DNA from 2 places in the uncultured Pigmentiphaga sp. genome. Region 1 is predicted to be linked to the other one. Evidence: predicted binding sites of a transcription regulator. Region 1 holds the regulator's gene; the other holds the start of a gene.
The links. The regulator NrdR, encoded in region 1, represses ribonucleotide reductase genes. The targets are predictions, from matches to a motif close to CACNANATNTNGTG.

Region 1 (7,220 bases):
CTGTTCACTAAGGCTCAACAGTCGACAAGCCGCACAAGTGGCGCCAATCGCCGTGATGACGGGATAGTCCCAGCCACCCAACTTGAGGTTAACGGCATCCATGAGCGCAACGGTGACCTCATAACCCACCACCATCGCCTCCAGCAACGACCGGCCACTAAGGCTGCGTGCCTCCGCTAATGCAATGAGACCGGGCAGAATATCGCTGGGATGCCCGCCACATTTGCCGATATATAAATCGTTGAAATCGTATCCACGAAGCGGTACGCCATTGACCAATGTCGCCGTTTCTGGGGCGACGATCTCCCCAGTCCCCCAAATCGTCGCCCCCCGGGTCACCGGGTACAAACGTCCATAACGGCGTGCGGCAACTGCGGCCTCGTGCTGGAGTGCTCCGAGCGCAACGGCTACCGCATCGATTAAAGTCAGGGACGCAGCTTGCTCCAGCTCTGCGTCAAGAGGAACAACCGCCTTCGCGGCAAAGGCAGCCAACGCTGCCTGTACTCGATCCGGACAAGATGTTGCAGTGCTCACGTATACCCTCCCGGCCGTTGCTCCATCGCCGATCCATTGGCTAATGACGCCTCACGGCGTGCGCCAGCCTGGATCAACGCCGTATCTTTGGCGACCGTGACAAGACCAAAGCCTCGCTCGGCATACTCGCGGCCCGACTTTCCGTTCGAGCACTGAATGCCGGCCACAATGCCTGCTTCGCGGCAAGCATCCAGGATGGCTTGTACTGCGCGCACGTGCTCCGGCTCCGTTTTGTCGAGATCCGGTTCCAATCCGAGCCCCAGGGCAAGGTCAGCTGGCCCCACATAGATGCCGTCCAAACCTGGTGTACGGACAATGTCCCGGATGTTGTCAAGGCCCTTTCGGGTTTCGACCATGACGAAACACAAGGGGCTGTCTCCCAACGCCTGCGTATCGCGAGATCGACCGACCAATGCAGCGCGTATCGGACCATATGAGCGAACGCCACGGGGCGGATAACGGCACGCAGCGACAGCCCTGGCTGCTTCGGCTTTCGTTTCCACCATGGGGACGATCACACCTTGCGCCCCGGCATCCAAGGATCGCCCGATCATCCATGCCTCATTGGCGGGCACCCGAGTCAGCGCAACACAGCCTCTCGCCTCGATGCCAGCAAACATCGGCAATGCCGACTCGTAATCGATAAGCCCATGCTGCTGGTCGACACATACATACCCTAAGCCTTCCGCCACCAGTAGCTCGGCAGAAAAAAATGACGGCAGCGCAGCCCAAGCCCCAAACACCGGCTTGCCCTTCTTCCAGTTTTCTCTCAAGCTCAATGCTGAAGCCATTCGCCCCTCACAAAATGGATCCATTTTTTTAATAATCTGGCCTGGTTAAGAAAATTTGTCAATGCCGACAACTCCCATCGGACCAACGCAATCAAATCGTTGACACCATGCAGAGGCCACACCTAGACTAGAAAAAATGTGGATCCATTTTTTAGAAGACGAGAGAATCCACATACCCGCCGAAAGGCCAACACGGAGATTGTCATGAGGATGGTCAGCTTTCTCTCAACTGCGCTTATTGGCCTGGCATCGGCGTCGGCCACCGCGCAACCTTCCACTGCTCCCTACCCTAGCCGCATGGTGACGCTGGTCGTGCCCTTTTCACCCGGAGGAGCATCCGACAACATGGGGCGCATCTTTGCGCAAGCTCTGAGCGAAATCTGGAAAGTGCCCGTCATCGTTGAAAACCGGCCGGGTGCAAGCGGGACCATAGGGGGGGAATACGTACGGAGGGCAGCACCTGACGGTCACACTCTATTGGTCGCCGGACCTGCTACGTTGACCATTCTCGCCGCGGTCAATCCAAAGATCCCCTATGATCCGGTCAAAGACTTCGCCCATGCCACGATCGCGGTTTCCTATCCCTACGTCCTCACCGCCAACTCCAGCGTAGCCAAATCCTTGCCCGAATTACTCGCAACGCTCAAGCGCGAACCTGGAAAGTACACTTACGCCAGCTCCGGCGTGGGCACCACGAGCTACTTCACGGCCGAGCTCTTTAAATCTATGGCTAGCGTCGACATCATGAACGTTCCCTACCAGGGAGTCGGTCCAGGGCTCAACGCAGTCATGGCGGGGCACGTTTCAATGCTATTTGCACCGGTCAACGAAATCGGAGCCGCACTGCGATCCGGTCGTTTGACAGCTCTGGGCGTCACGTCGCCTACGCGGATCGCCGATCTACCCAATGTTCCGGCTGTAGCTGAATACGTAAATGGCTATGTTGCTGAAAGCTGGATCGGATTGCTGGCGCCGGCAGGTACACCCCCAGCAGTCTTGGAAAACATCTCGGTCGGCCTACGTAAAGCCCTCAAGCTGCCAGAGATCGAGAAGAAACTAAAGGAGCTGAGCCTGACTCCCATAGGTAGCTCGCCAGAAGAAACGCACAAAGAAATAGCGGCTGATGCCCAGCGCTGGAAAACGCTCGCCCAACAGATGGGCATCAAGTCGCAATAAGGAAGGGGGCTCTGCGGGTTTTATTCGCCCGCAGCACGCTTTTCTCGCCTCGACGCTGAACGCCCTAACGTAACAGCCGCGGCTTTCCCCGCCGTCATACTAAGCGCTTGCCGAATGGCTCGAGGTTCGTACTCCGGGTCTATCTTTTCTATGACCTCGAGTGCTACCCGGGCCAAGTGCATGCTAAATAGCTCGACCGCCTTGGTCGACGATCCCTGCTCGAAGGCAGCGAGGATAGCGCTGTGTTCGCTTTCCGACGCCTGCCACGAAGCGCTCGAGGTTCGAAGTGCAGCTCGGCGAGCTCGTTCTGAACGCAACCAGCACTTCTCGATAGTCGAGAGAATCTCGCTTCCGGCGTGGCGAATTACCATGCGGCTGTAGGCCATGTGACGCTTCCTCCACGCTGCCGCCGAGCGGGCGTTGATCGGAGTAATTTGGTTTAACGCGTGTACCGCTTCTCTGAGCTCTTCCAGCTCCGAAGGCGTCGTCTCCGGCACAGTCAGCCCGACCGCCAAAGACTGCATCAAGATCCAGGTAGCATAGACCGTGTCGACCTCTTCTGCGGTCACAGCCTTCACGCGCATCCGATGCTGATAAGGAGCATCCACCAGCCCCTCGCTCTGTAGCATCCGAAGCGCCTCCCTGACGGGCATGCGGCTGACGTTGTACTCACGCGCGAGATGGACCGTATTCAGGATTTCTCCGGGGGGCAACGCCCCTGACAGGATATCGCGACGCAGTCGTTGATAAATCGCGTGAGCGTCGCTCTTCGCCGGCGCCTTGGCCACATTGTTGGCGGATTGAGACTCGGATGTACGCGTTTGCTTCATGCGGGTTTTTACGCCCGCCGCCGTTTTTTTTGTCGAGACCATGAGGATGCCAGCCCTTTCTCCTATTCATCGATAGGTCCGGAAACGATCCGGCATACCAAAGCTTAACTTATTGCACCCACCCACGGTTAGCACACTTGTCGGGGGAGCGAATAATGCGAAGAAACGGCAGCAAATTGTCCCCTCACTCCCTCAACGCCACTGCCGCGCGGACGGCGGCAAGGCGTTCGGGGTCCTGGGCCCGCAAGCGCACGTCGGCGCCGACGCGCGCGACGTCGTTGAATGCGAAGCGGCGCGCCTGGGCGAGATCCTCGAGCACGGGCAGCTTGGCCATGCCTGCCCCCTCACCCACGAGCATGGGGGCAAGGTAGACCAACCACTCATCGACGCAGCCGGCCTCGAGCAGTGCGCCGGTCAGCTGCGCACCTGCCTCGGCGTGCACTTCATTGATTTCATGCTGGCCTAGCCATTGCATCATGGCGGGCAGGTCGACCCGGCCGTTGCCGTCCGGGAGGCAGATGACGCGGGCATTCCGGTCTGCGAGTTGCGCTGCCTTGCCGGCGTCTTCGACGGCGGTGAAAATCCACGTTTCGGCACCATCGAGCAGCCGGGCGCCGGGCGAGATGCGCAAGCGGGAGTCCAGCACGATTTTCCGTGGCTGGCGGCCTGTTTCCACATGGCGCACGTCCAAGCGTGGATCATCGGCCAGTACCGTCCCGATGCCGGTCAACACGGCGCAGCTGCGCGCGCGCCAATGATGGCCGTCCGCGCGCGCCGCCTCGCCGGTGATCCATTGCGAGCGGCCATTGGGCAATGCGGAACGCCCGTCGAGCGTGGCAGCCATCTTGGCCCACAACCATGGCGTTCCCCGGCTCATGCGCGCCGCGAAGCCGAGGTTCAGCGCCAGTGCGTCGTCCAAGCACACGCCAGTCGTCACGGCGATCCCCGCGGCGCGCAGCTTGGCGAGCCCCTGGCCGTCGACGCGGGGGTTGGGATCCCCCATGGCCACCACGACGCGTGCGGGCGCGGCCTCTATCAACGCATCGACGCAAGGCGGCGTGCGGCCGTAATGGCTGCATGGCTCCAGCGTCACGTACACGGTGGCGCCCTGTACCGACTCACCCCGCGACCTCGCATCACGCAAGGCGCACACTTCGGCATGTGGCCCACCTACGGGCTGGGTGGCACCTTCGCCGAGCACCTTGCCGTCCCGCACGATCACGCACCCGACGCGGGGATTGGGCGAAGTGGCGTAGAGCGCGCCCTCTGCCAAGGCCAACGCGCGCCGCATCCAAGCGGCGTCCTCTGGGCGTTCGGCGTCGGCGGGCATCATGGGCATCGCATCAGGGATCAAGATTTCGTGACGGGAGGAACGGGGCCCTGGAATTCGCGGACCACGTCGGTGAATTCGTCTACGTCCTCGAAACTTTTGTAGACGGACGCAAAGCGGATGTAGGCGATCTTGTCGAGCTTCTTGAGCTCCTGCATGACCAGCTCGCCTACTCGTTCCGAATGCACCTCGCGCAGCCCGCTCGTCATCAAGGCTTCCTCGATGCGGGCAACCGCCGCGTCCACCGCATCGGCGCTGACTGCCCGCTTGCGCAGCGCAAGCATGAGGCTGCCACGCAGCTTGCGCTGGTCGTACTCGGTCCGGCTGCCGTTGCGCTTGACCACGGTCGGCAACGACAGCTCCACGCGCTCGTAAGTGGTAAACCGCCGGTCGCAGCTCGTGCAGCGGCGACGGCGGCGAATGGCGCTTCCCTCTTCGAGCACGCGGGTGTCGATCACTTGGGTGTCATCGTGACGACAGAAAGGACACTTCATGCGCAGCTCCCCCTCAAGACGAGGTGCATGCCAGTCTCCATGGCCCAGCCGATCACTATCCCTGGAACGCGATGCGGCGCCCACTTCCCGGCGCGGCAGGACCGGCCTCTCCGGTACGCCGGTGCCTCTCCTCAAGAAAGGCTCCGGGACACGGGAAGTGGGTGGCTATCATGATGCGCCGCGCTTAGCGATAGACCGGGAACTTGGCGGTCAAGGCGTTGACGCGCTCGCGGACGGCCGCGATATTGGCTTCGTCGCGCGGATTGTCCAGCACGTCGGCGATCAGGTTGGCGGTCAGGCGTGCCTCTTCTTCCTTGAAGCCCCGGGTGGTCATGGCAGGCGAACCGACGCGGATGCCGCTCGTGACGAAAGGCTTCTCCGGATCGTTGGGGATGGCGTTCTTGTTCACCGTGATGTGGGCCTGCCCCAGCGCATGCTCGGCCTCTTTCCCGGTAATGCCCTTGGCGCGCAGGTCGACCAGCATGACGTGGCTTTCGGTCCGGCCCGAGACGATGCGCAAACCGCGCTCGACCAGGGTCTCGGCCATCACCTTTGCGTTGGCCACGACCTGCGCGGCGTATTCCTTGAACGAGGGGTCCAGTGCTTCCTTGAACGCCACGGCCTTGGCAGCAATCACGTGCTCCAGCGGGCCGCCTTGGATGCCGGGGAAGATGGCCGAGTTGACGGCTTTCTCGAATTCCGCCTTGCACATGATCAGCCCGCCGCGGGGGCCACGCAGCGACTTGTGGGTAGTCGACGTGACGAAGTCGGCGTACGGCACGGGGTTCGGATACACGCCGCCCGCGACTAGGCCGGCGTAGTGGGCGATGTCCACCATGAACAGCGCGCCGTTCGCCTTGGCGATTTCGGCAAACCGGGCGAAGTCGATGCGCAGGGAATAAGCCGACGCGCCGGCCACGATGAGCTTGGGCTTGTGCTGCTCCGCCAGGCGCGCAACCTGGTCGTAATCGATTTCTTCCTGGGCGTTCAGGCCATAGGAAATGAAGTTATACAGCTTGCCCGAGGCGTTGACCGGCGAGCCGTGGGTCAGGTGGCCACCTTCGGCCAGGCTCATGCCCAGCACCGTGTCGCCGGGCTTGAGCACGGCCATGTAGACACCCTGGTTGGCCTGCGAGCCGGAGTTCGGCTGGACGTTGACGGCGTCGGCCCCGAAGATTTGCTTGGCGCGATCAATGGCGAGCTGCTCGACGATGTCGACGAACTCGCAGCCGCCGTAGTAGCGCTTGCCCGGGTAGCCCTCGGCGTATTTGTTGGTAAGCTGCGTGCCCTGGGCCTGCATGACGGCCGGGCTGGCGTAGTTTTCCGAGGCGATCAGCTCGATGTGCTGTTCCTGGCGCTGGTTTTCCAGCTCGATGGCGGACCAGAGCTCGGGATCGGTCTGGGCGAGAGTGCGGCTGCGGTCGAACATGACGGGTTTCCTTTTCCTGTGCAGAGCGGGCCAACCGGCATGTCGTGACGAGACCGGCCAGCCGAATTTGCGAAAACCGCGCATTTTCCGGATCGAACGACGACACGGGGATGCGCGATCTGCGAACCTGCCTAACGGCTGCCCAGGCGAACGGCGGGGGAGAAGCCCCAACCCGCGGGAGCGGGGCCAGGACCTCGCCCAAACCCTGCGCTTCCTTGTGGTAGCCCACTCAGCGGCCGGCTGCCGCCGGGTCGCTCGAATCGCCAGTCACGCAGGGCGAAGGCAATGTTTCACATTTTAGCGCAGAGTGGATAAGTGCAAAGGAAACCGCGCCCGCAAGCATCACACGCTGGCGACCGCCTCCCGGATGCCCACAGCGGGGCGCCCAGCCGCCCCCTCCTCCCCGTCCGGGGGATCGAGGACGGGGCAGCTGTCATCGAGGATGACTTCGACACCGTTCAGGTGCCTGGCCTGGCGCAGCGTGTCGATCAGCACCTCGAGGATCCGCCGGGTATTGACCGAGAATGAGCGCAGATGGCGGGTAATGAGGCAGATTTCCCGGGTGATGCGCGGTTCACACAATTCGCGGAACTTGAATTCATTCAGCGGGCTGGCCTGCGCGGCCAGGGAGGGGAC
Region 2 (7,220 bases), on a different contig from region 1:
CTTCTTGGCCGGGGCCTTCTTGGCAGCGGTTTTCTTCACTGCAGCCTTCTTGGCCGGGGCTTTCTTGGCCGCGGTCTTCTTCACTGCAGCTTTCTTGGCCGGGGCCTTCTTGGCAGCGGTTTTCTTCACAGCGGTTTTCTTCACAGCGGCTTTCTTGGCCGGCGCCTTCTTCGCTGCGACTTTCTTTACAGCGGCTTTCTTGGCCGGCGCCTTCTTCGCTGCTACTTTCTTGACTGCCGCCTTTTTGGCCGGGGCTTTCTTGGCTGCCGCCTTCTTCGCGGCCTTCTTGGCTGTCGCCATGGTCTGCTCCTTTACGAGACGTTCAGGGACCCAGAACACGAACCCGCTCGGACCATCCTCACGGGCTATTCATCGGCGCAAGCCCTGCTGTCGATCAACTGCCTCCACAGCGGAATCAGTTTGCGCTAATGAATGCTGCACACAGCCATTCGACATACCCCGCAACCGGTGCGACCCATGTCGAATGACTTGGCAGGCGGTCGTCCGCCTGCCGGATGACGCCTCGTTCGCCCGGTCGCCGCCGCTTCGCATTCTACAAAGCAGCATGCGCAGGGGCCGGACGGCGCGCTGGGCGGGGGCCTTTGCCCCTCGCGCCCGCGTCTGAACCTGTCCGGGCCCTGCCGGGCGCCCGATGGGCGCCTGATCCTGTTTGCGTGTGTCTAGTCCCAGCTCAGCGCTCCGCCAGTCTGGTACTCGATCACACGGGTTTCAAAGAAGTTGCGTTCTTTCTTCAAGTCGATCATTTCCGCCATCCATGGGAAGGGGTTCTCTTCCTGCGGGAACAGCGGCTCGATGCCGATCTGCTGGCAGCGACGGTTGGCGATGAAGCGCAGGTACGACTTGAACATGGGCGCGTTCAACCCCAGCACGCCGCGCGGCATGGTGTCTTCGGCATATGCGTATTCGAGCTCGACTGCCTTGCGGAAGAGGCCGCGGATTTCCTCGCGGAACTCGGGCGTCCACAGATGAGGGTTCTCGAGTTTGATCGTGTTGATGAGGTCGATGCCGAAGTTGCAGTGCATGGACTCGTCCCGGAGGATGTACATGTACTGCTCGGCAGCGCCCGTCATCTTGTTTTGACGGCCCAGCGCCAGGATCTGCGTGAACCCGACGTAGAAGAACAGGCCTTCCATCAGGCAGGCGAAGACGATCAGCGACTTGAGCAGCTTCTGGTCGGCCTCCGGCGTACCGGTCTTGAAGGTCGGGTCGGCGATGACGTCGATGAACGGGATCAGGAATTCGTCCTTCGCGCGGATGGACGGGATCTCGTTATAGGCGTTGAAGATCTCCGACTCGTCCAGATCCAGGCTCTCGACGATGTATTGGTAGGCGTGCGTGTGGATCGCCTCTTCGAAGGCCTGGCGCAGCAGGAACTGCCGGCACTCCGGCGCCGTGATGTGGCGGTAGGTGCCCAACACGATGTTGTTCGCGGCGAGCGAGTCGGCCGTGACGAAGAACCCGAGGTTGCGCTTGACGATGCGGCGCTCGTCTTCGGTCAGGCCGTTCGGGTTCTTCCACAGCGCGATGTCGCGCGACATGTTGATTTCCTGCGGCATCCAGTGGTTGGCGCAGGTGGCCAGGTACTTCTCCCAGGCCCACTTGTACTTGAACGGGACCAGCTGGTTGACGTCCGTCTTCCCGTTGATGATGCGCTTGTCGGCAATATTCACGCGACGCGAGGTGGCGTCCGCGGGCGCCGCGGCGCCCGCAGCCAGCGCGACCTCGTCGAACGCGGCTGCGTGTTGGCCGAGCGCGGCAGCTCCTGCGAGCTGAGGCGCCGGCTTGGAGGGGGAAACTTCTTCGTCCCAAGACAACATAGATCGACTCCGGTATTCAGCGGGGATTATTGGCAAGCTTCGCACTCTTCGAAGCCGGGGTCACCCGGTTTCATGGTACATACCGCCCCGACGATTTCCGGTTCCGGGAGATTGGTGCCCGCCGCGGACAAGCCCGCATTGGACGGTACCGTGGGCACGGCGTTCAGCTCGCCGCCGCGGCCGGTCGATTTCTCAGCGCTGGTCGCACCCAGGGTGCGCAGGTAGTACGTGGTTTTCAGCCCGCGCTGCCAAGCCAGCTTGTACGTTTCATCGAGTTTCTTGCCCGACGCACCCGCCATGTAGATGTTGAGCGATTGCGACTGGTCGATCCACTTCTGACGGCGTGCTGCGCATTCCACGAGCCAGCGGGGTTCGATCTCGAAGGCCGTCGCGTACAGCTTGCGAAGCTCGGGAGGAACCCGATCGATCTTGGCGAGACTTCCGTCGAAGTACTTCAGGTCTGCGATCATTACCTCGTCCCACAAACCGAGTTTCTTGAGGTCACGCACCAAGTAATCGTTGACGATCGTGAATTCGCCGGACAGATTCGATTTGACGTACAAGTTTTGATAAGTCGGTTCAATGCACGCAGATACGCCAATGATATTGGAAATCGTTGCCGTCGGGGCAATAGCGACGCAATTGGAATTGCGCATGCCGTGCAGTTTGATGCGCTCACGCAACGCATTCCAGTCCAAGGACGAGCTTTCGTCCACATCCACATAACCGCCACGCTCTTCGCGGAGCATCTTGATCGTGTCTTGCGGAAGAATGCCGCGATCCCAGAGCGAGCCTTCGAACGTGGAATAGCGCCCGCGCTCTTCGGCCAATTCGGTCGAGGCGAGGTAAGCGTAGTAGCACACGGCTTCCATCGAGCGATCGGCGAACTCCACCGCCGCTTCGGATGCGTACGGCACCCGCATGATGTGCAGGGCGTCCTGGAAGCCCATGATGCCTAAGCCAACCGGACGATGGCGCAGGTTGGAGTTGCGGGCCTTGTCGACGGCGTAGTAGTTGATGTCGATCACGTTGTCGAGCATGCGCATGGCGACACGGATGGTGCGGCGGAGCTTTTCGTGATCGAGTTCGACCGTGCCGTCGGCGTTGGTCTTCAGGTGTGCAACCAGGTTGACCGAGCCCAGGTTGCAGACCGCGATCTCCGTCTCGCTGGTATTGAGCGTAATTTCGGTGCACAGGTTGGAGCTGTGGACCACGCCCACGTGCTGTTGCGGCGAGCGGATGTTGCACGGGTCCTTGAAGGTGATCCACGGATGGCCGGTCTCGAACAGCATCGACAGCATCTTCCGCCACAGGGTGACGGCCGGGATCTTCTTGTACAGCTTCAGTTCGCCGCGGGCGACCTTTTCCTCATAGGCGAGGTAGGCCTTTTCGAACTCCTTGCCGACTTTGTCGTGCAGGTCGGGGCAGTCCGAGGGCGAGAACAGGGTCCACTCGGCGTTTTCCATGACGCGCTTCATGAACAGGTCGGGAATCCAGTTGGCCGTGTTCATGTCGTGCGTGCGACGGCGCTCGTCGCCGGTGTTCTTGCGCAGCTCCAGGAATTCCTCGATGTCCAGGTGCCAGGTTTCCAGGTACGTGCACACGGCGCCCTTGCGCTTGCCGCCTTGGTTGACCGCGACGGCCGTATCGTTGACGACCTTCAGGAAGGGCACGACGCCCTGGCTTTCGCCGTTGGTGCCTTTGATGTGGCTGCGCAGCGCCCGCACGGGCGTCCAGTCGTTGCCCAGGCCGCCAGCGTACTTGGCCAGCAGCGCGTTTTCCTTGATGGCGTCGTAGATGCCTTCGAGGCTATCGGAAACGGTGGTCAGGTAGCACGACGACAGCTGCGAGTGCAGGGTGCCCGAGTTGAAGAGGGTCGGCGTCGAGCTCATGAAGTCGAACGACGACAGGATCCGGTAGAACTCGATGGCCCGCCCCTCGCGATCCTTCTCTTGGAGCGCCAGACCCATGGCGACGCGCATGAAGAAGGCCTGCGGCAGTTCGATGCGCTTGCCCTGGATGTGCAGGAAATAGCGGTCGTAGAGCGTCTGCAGCCCGAGGTAGGTGAATTGCAGGTCGCGCTCGTGGTCCAGCGCAGCACCCAGGCGCGCCAGGTCGAACGTGGCCAGGCGCGGATCAAGCAGCCCGCCTTCGATGCCGCGGGCGATGAACTGAGGGAAATATTCGGCATAGCGGGTCGCCATGGCGCTTTGTTCGACCTCCTCGCCCAGCACCTCCTTGCGGATGGTGTGCAGCAAGAGGCGTGCCGTGACCTTGCTATAGGCCGGGTCTTTTTCCAGGTAAGAGCGCGCCGCGAGAATGGCGGACTTGAAGATCTCGTCAGTGGAAACGCCGTCGTACAGGTTCTTGACGGTTTCCTTGAAAATGGCCTCGGCCGAGACGAATTCTTCCAGGCCCGTGCACGCGGCGCGGATGATGTTTTGCAGATGTTGCGGGTCGAGCGGGATGCGCAGGCCGTTCTCGGTCGCATGCAGGACGGGCTGCTCGGCTTCAGCCTGCTGCTTCTGCGCGCGTTCCTGGGCGCGCTTTTCCCGATACAGCACGTACGCGCGCGCGACGTCATGTTCGCCCGAGCGCATCAGCGCTAGTTCGACTTGGTCCTGGATGTCTTCGATGTGCACGGTGCCACCGGTGGGCTGGCGGCGAATCAGCGCCTGCACGACTTGCTGGGTCAGCTTTTCGACGAGCTCGCGCACGCGCGCGGAAGCGGCGCCCTGACCGCCGTGGACGGCGAGGAAGGCCTTGGTCAGGGCAATCGAAATCTTGCTCGGTTGAAAGCCGACTACGGCGCCGTTGCGCCGGATGACCTTGTAGTCGGCATATGCGGTTTGTTCGGCCTCGAACGTTGCGGGCTGGGCAGCGGGCGGCGCAGCGTTCGGTTGGGCCGAGGGTGTCGAGAGTTGCATAAGGCCTCCTGGATGCAAAAGGCGCGGAGGGTGAGCCGCGCCGTACTCGAGAGTTCTGGGGATTTGAAGCGGAAAAAAATTCGGGACCACAAGGGCGTCAGGCCGCGCGACAACGCGCCTCGGGGCCGAACGGCGAAGTGCGAAGCAAGAGCGGACGTCGCACTTCGGGCTGGTTTGGATAAGCCATGTTTTCCCCTCCCATGCGGTGCGGCCACTACATCTAGTGGTGTGCGGCCTGCGAGCCACTAATTCTAGGGGGGTGCAGATTGTACGGCAAGTGTCAAAATGTTGCAGGCGGAGAGAGTCCGCCGCTCGTATAGGTAATTCGGACCTCTGTTTTTAGACAGCCAGCAATCATGCATGTTTCACGCAAGAAGGGGCACGAAGGGCGCGTGAACTGCGGCCTTTGCGATGCGTGAAACAGCGGCTCGGCGTCGGCACGCTCTTGAGCGAGGGCGAGATTCTACAGGTGTCGGGAGCGAGGCGCCCGTTCGGGCGAGCGTGGTTCTCTTATCGACCCAGGGGAATCCCGGCAACGCCGGGACCGGCTCAGGCCAAGCCCATTGCGGCTGTGCCGCAGCGCCCGTCGTGTCGCCAGCGCCGGATCAGGATTGCCCGCCCGGGGGGGGCAATGCGTCCCAGCCGGTCTCCCGGCCATAGCGCTGCCAATCGAAAGCCGGGCCGGGGTCGGTCTTGCGGCCGGGCGCAATGTGCTCGTGGCCGCGCACGGCCGTCAGCGGATACCGGGCGCGAAGGGCAGGCGTGAGCCAGGCGAGCGCGCGGTACTGCGCGTCGGTGAAGGGAACCGTGTCGCAACCTTCCAGCTCGATGCCGATCGAAAAATCGTTGCAACGCTCGCGGCCATCGTGGAACGACACGCCGGCATGCCAGGCGCGTCGCTCGGTGCTCACGAACTGGATGACGGACCCGCCACGGTCGATGAGGAAATGGGCCGAGACCTTCAGGCCGCGCAGGCACCCGAACCAGGGATGGGCGTCGCAATCGAGCGTGTTGGTAAACAGGGACTCGATGTAGGGGCCGCCGAACTCGCCCGGGGGTAGGCTGATATTGTGCAGCACCAACAGCGAGACCTCCGTGCCGGCCGGCCTGTCGTCGACGTTCGGCGAGGGCACGATGCGGACCGCCGGGTGTTCGAGCCAGCCGTGCGGATCGAGCCGGGCGGGCGTGTCGAAAGGCGTCATCTGCCCGGCCCCTTGAGCGAGTGGGCGAGCGTGCAATAGTTGTAGCCCTTGCGCCGGACGGCTTCCGAACTAGGTAAGTGAATGCCGCAATGAGCACAGCGGACCATCCCGTCGGCGGGAAAGCGCGTGGCATCGGCTCGCCGGGCGGCACGGCGCTGGCCTTTCACAGCGCTTCGAGCCGCGATGCGTGCCACCAGCAGCGCGACCAAAATGACAAAAACCCAGAAGAGAAGCTTGCCCATGGGCGAACAGAGTCCTGACGGCGGTTGGCGAGGGCGCTACCCGGTTACTTCTTCAAGATGAACTCGAGCACGAAGCGGGTGCCCGTATAGGCCAGCAGCAGGAACGCAAAGCCGACCAGCGTCCAGCGCAGCGCGATGCGCCCGCGCCATCCCCAGACCTCGCGGCCGAGGAGCAGCGTGCCGAATGTCATCCATGACAACAGCGTGAAGATGGTCTTGTGATCGAGCGGCAGCACGACGCCCGAGAGAGACAGCGAGATGACGATGCCGGTGATCACGGCCAGCGTCAGCAGCACGAAGCCTATCCAGATCAGGCGGAACAGCAGGCGCTCGAGCACCAGCAAGGGGGGCACGGCGTCCAGGAGGCGCGCATACACTCGCGCCGCGTGGCCCCGCTCGGGCGGCGCGCTGGCCGAGATGTCGTGCAGCCGGCGGTCTGCCGAGGCCATCAGCAGCGCGTGCAGGGAGGCGATGGTGATCATGCTGTAGGCTGCCATGGAGAGGGCGAGGTGCACGCGCAGCCAGCCGCTGTCGGCATGGGCGATCACCCGGCCTTCCGGAAACAGTACGACGACCAGCGTGCCGACTGCGCCCAGCGGCATGAGCCAGAGCCGCAACCCGTCGATGGCGACCCAGAGGCTTTCGGCCCAGTAGACGATGAGTCCCAGCAGTAGCGCGGCGGAGATCCCGAGGGCAAAGCCCAGGCGCAAGTGACCATCGCCAAGCATGGCTTGCTGGACCGCGCAGCCGTGCGCGACCAGCACCAGCGCCAGCCCCAGGCGTTCGACCAAGCCCGTCCGGGTTTCGGGGTGCAAGGAGACGGCTCGCCACGCGAGCGCCGTCAACAAGGCGTAACCGGCCGAGGCCAGTGCGTGCAATACAATTCCCATATCCATATGGAAGTGTAAGCGATCCTATTCATGCTCGATAACCTTACCGCCCGGCTGTCCCGCGTCGTCAAAACCCTGAAGGGAGAGGCCCGGCTGACCGAGGCGAATACGCAGGAAATGC

Region 2: the regulator NrdR is predicted to act here: its motif matches at 4,978-4,991, upstream of Q0319_RS00360 (ribonucleoside-diphosphate reductase subunit alpha).

The regions. Positions count from the first base shown of each region.
Region 1 covers NZ_CALFCW010000065.1:57,168-64,387, reverse strand. Annotated here, with positions in the region: gene Q0319_RS15125 (MmgE/PrpD family protein) at 1-534, opposite strand, end outside; gene Q0319_RS15120 (aldolase/citrate lyase family protein) at 531-1,325, opposite strand; gene Q0319_RS15115 (tripartite tricarboxylate transporter substrate binding protein) at 1,530-2,501, shown strand; gene Q0319_RS15110 (GntR family transcriptional regulator) at 2,522-3,373, opposite strand; gene ribD (bifunctional diaminohydroxyphosphoribosylaminopyrimidine deaminase/5-amino-6-(5-phosphoribosylamino)uracil reductase RibD) at 3,516-4,664, opposite strand; gene nrdR (transcriptional regulator NrdR) at 4,682-5,155, opposite strand; gene glyA (serine hydroxymethyltransferase) at 5,340-6,584, opposite strand; ZMP/ZTP riboswitch at 6,718-6,865, opposite strand; gene Q0319_RS15090 (LysR family transcriptional regulator) at 6,927-7,220, opposite strand, start outside.
Region 2 covers NZ_CALFCW010000005.1:20,673-27,892, forward strand. Annotated here, with positions in the region: gene Q0319_RS00350 (histone H1-like DNA-binding protein) at 1-300, opposite strand, end outside; gene Q0319_RS00355 (ribonucleotide-diphosphate reductase subunit beta) at 681-1,838, opposite strand; gene Q0319_RS00360 (ribonucleoside-diphosphate reductase subunit alpha) at 1,865-4,765, opposite strand; gene ampD (1,6-anhydro-N-acetylmuramyl-L-alanine amidase AmpD) at 5,371-5,967, opposite strand; gene Q0319_RS00370 (PP0621 family protein) at 5,964-6,209, opposite strand; gene ccsA (cytochrome c biogenesis protein CcsA) at 6,254-7,105, opposite strand; gene ffh (signal recognition particle protein) at 7,130-7,220, shown strand, end outside.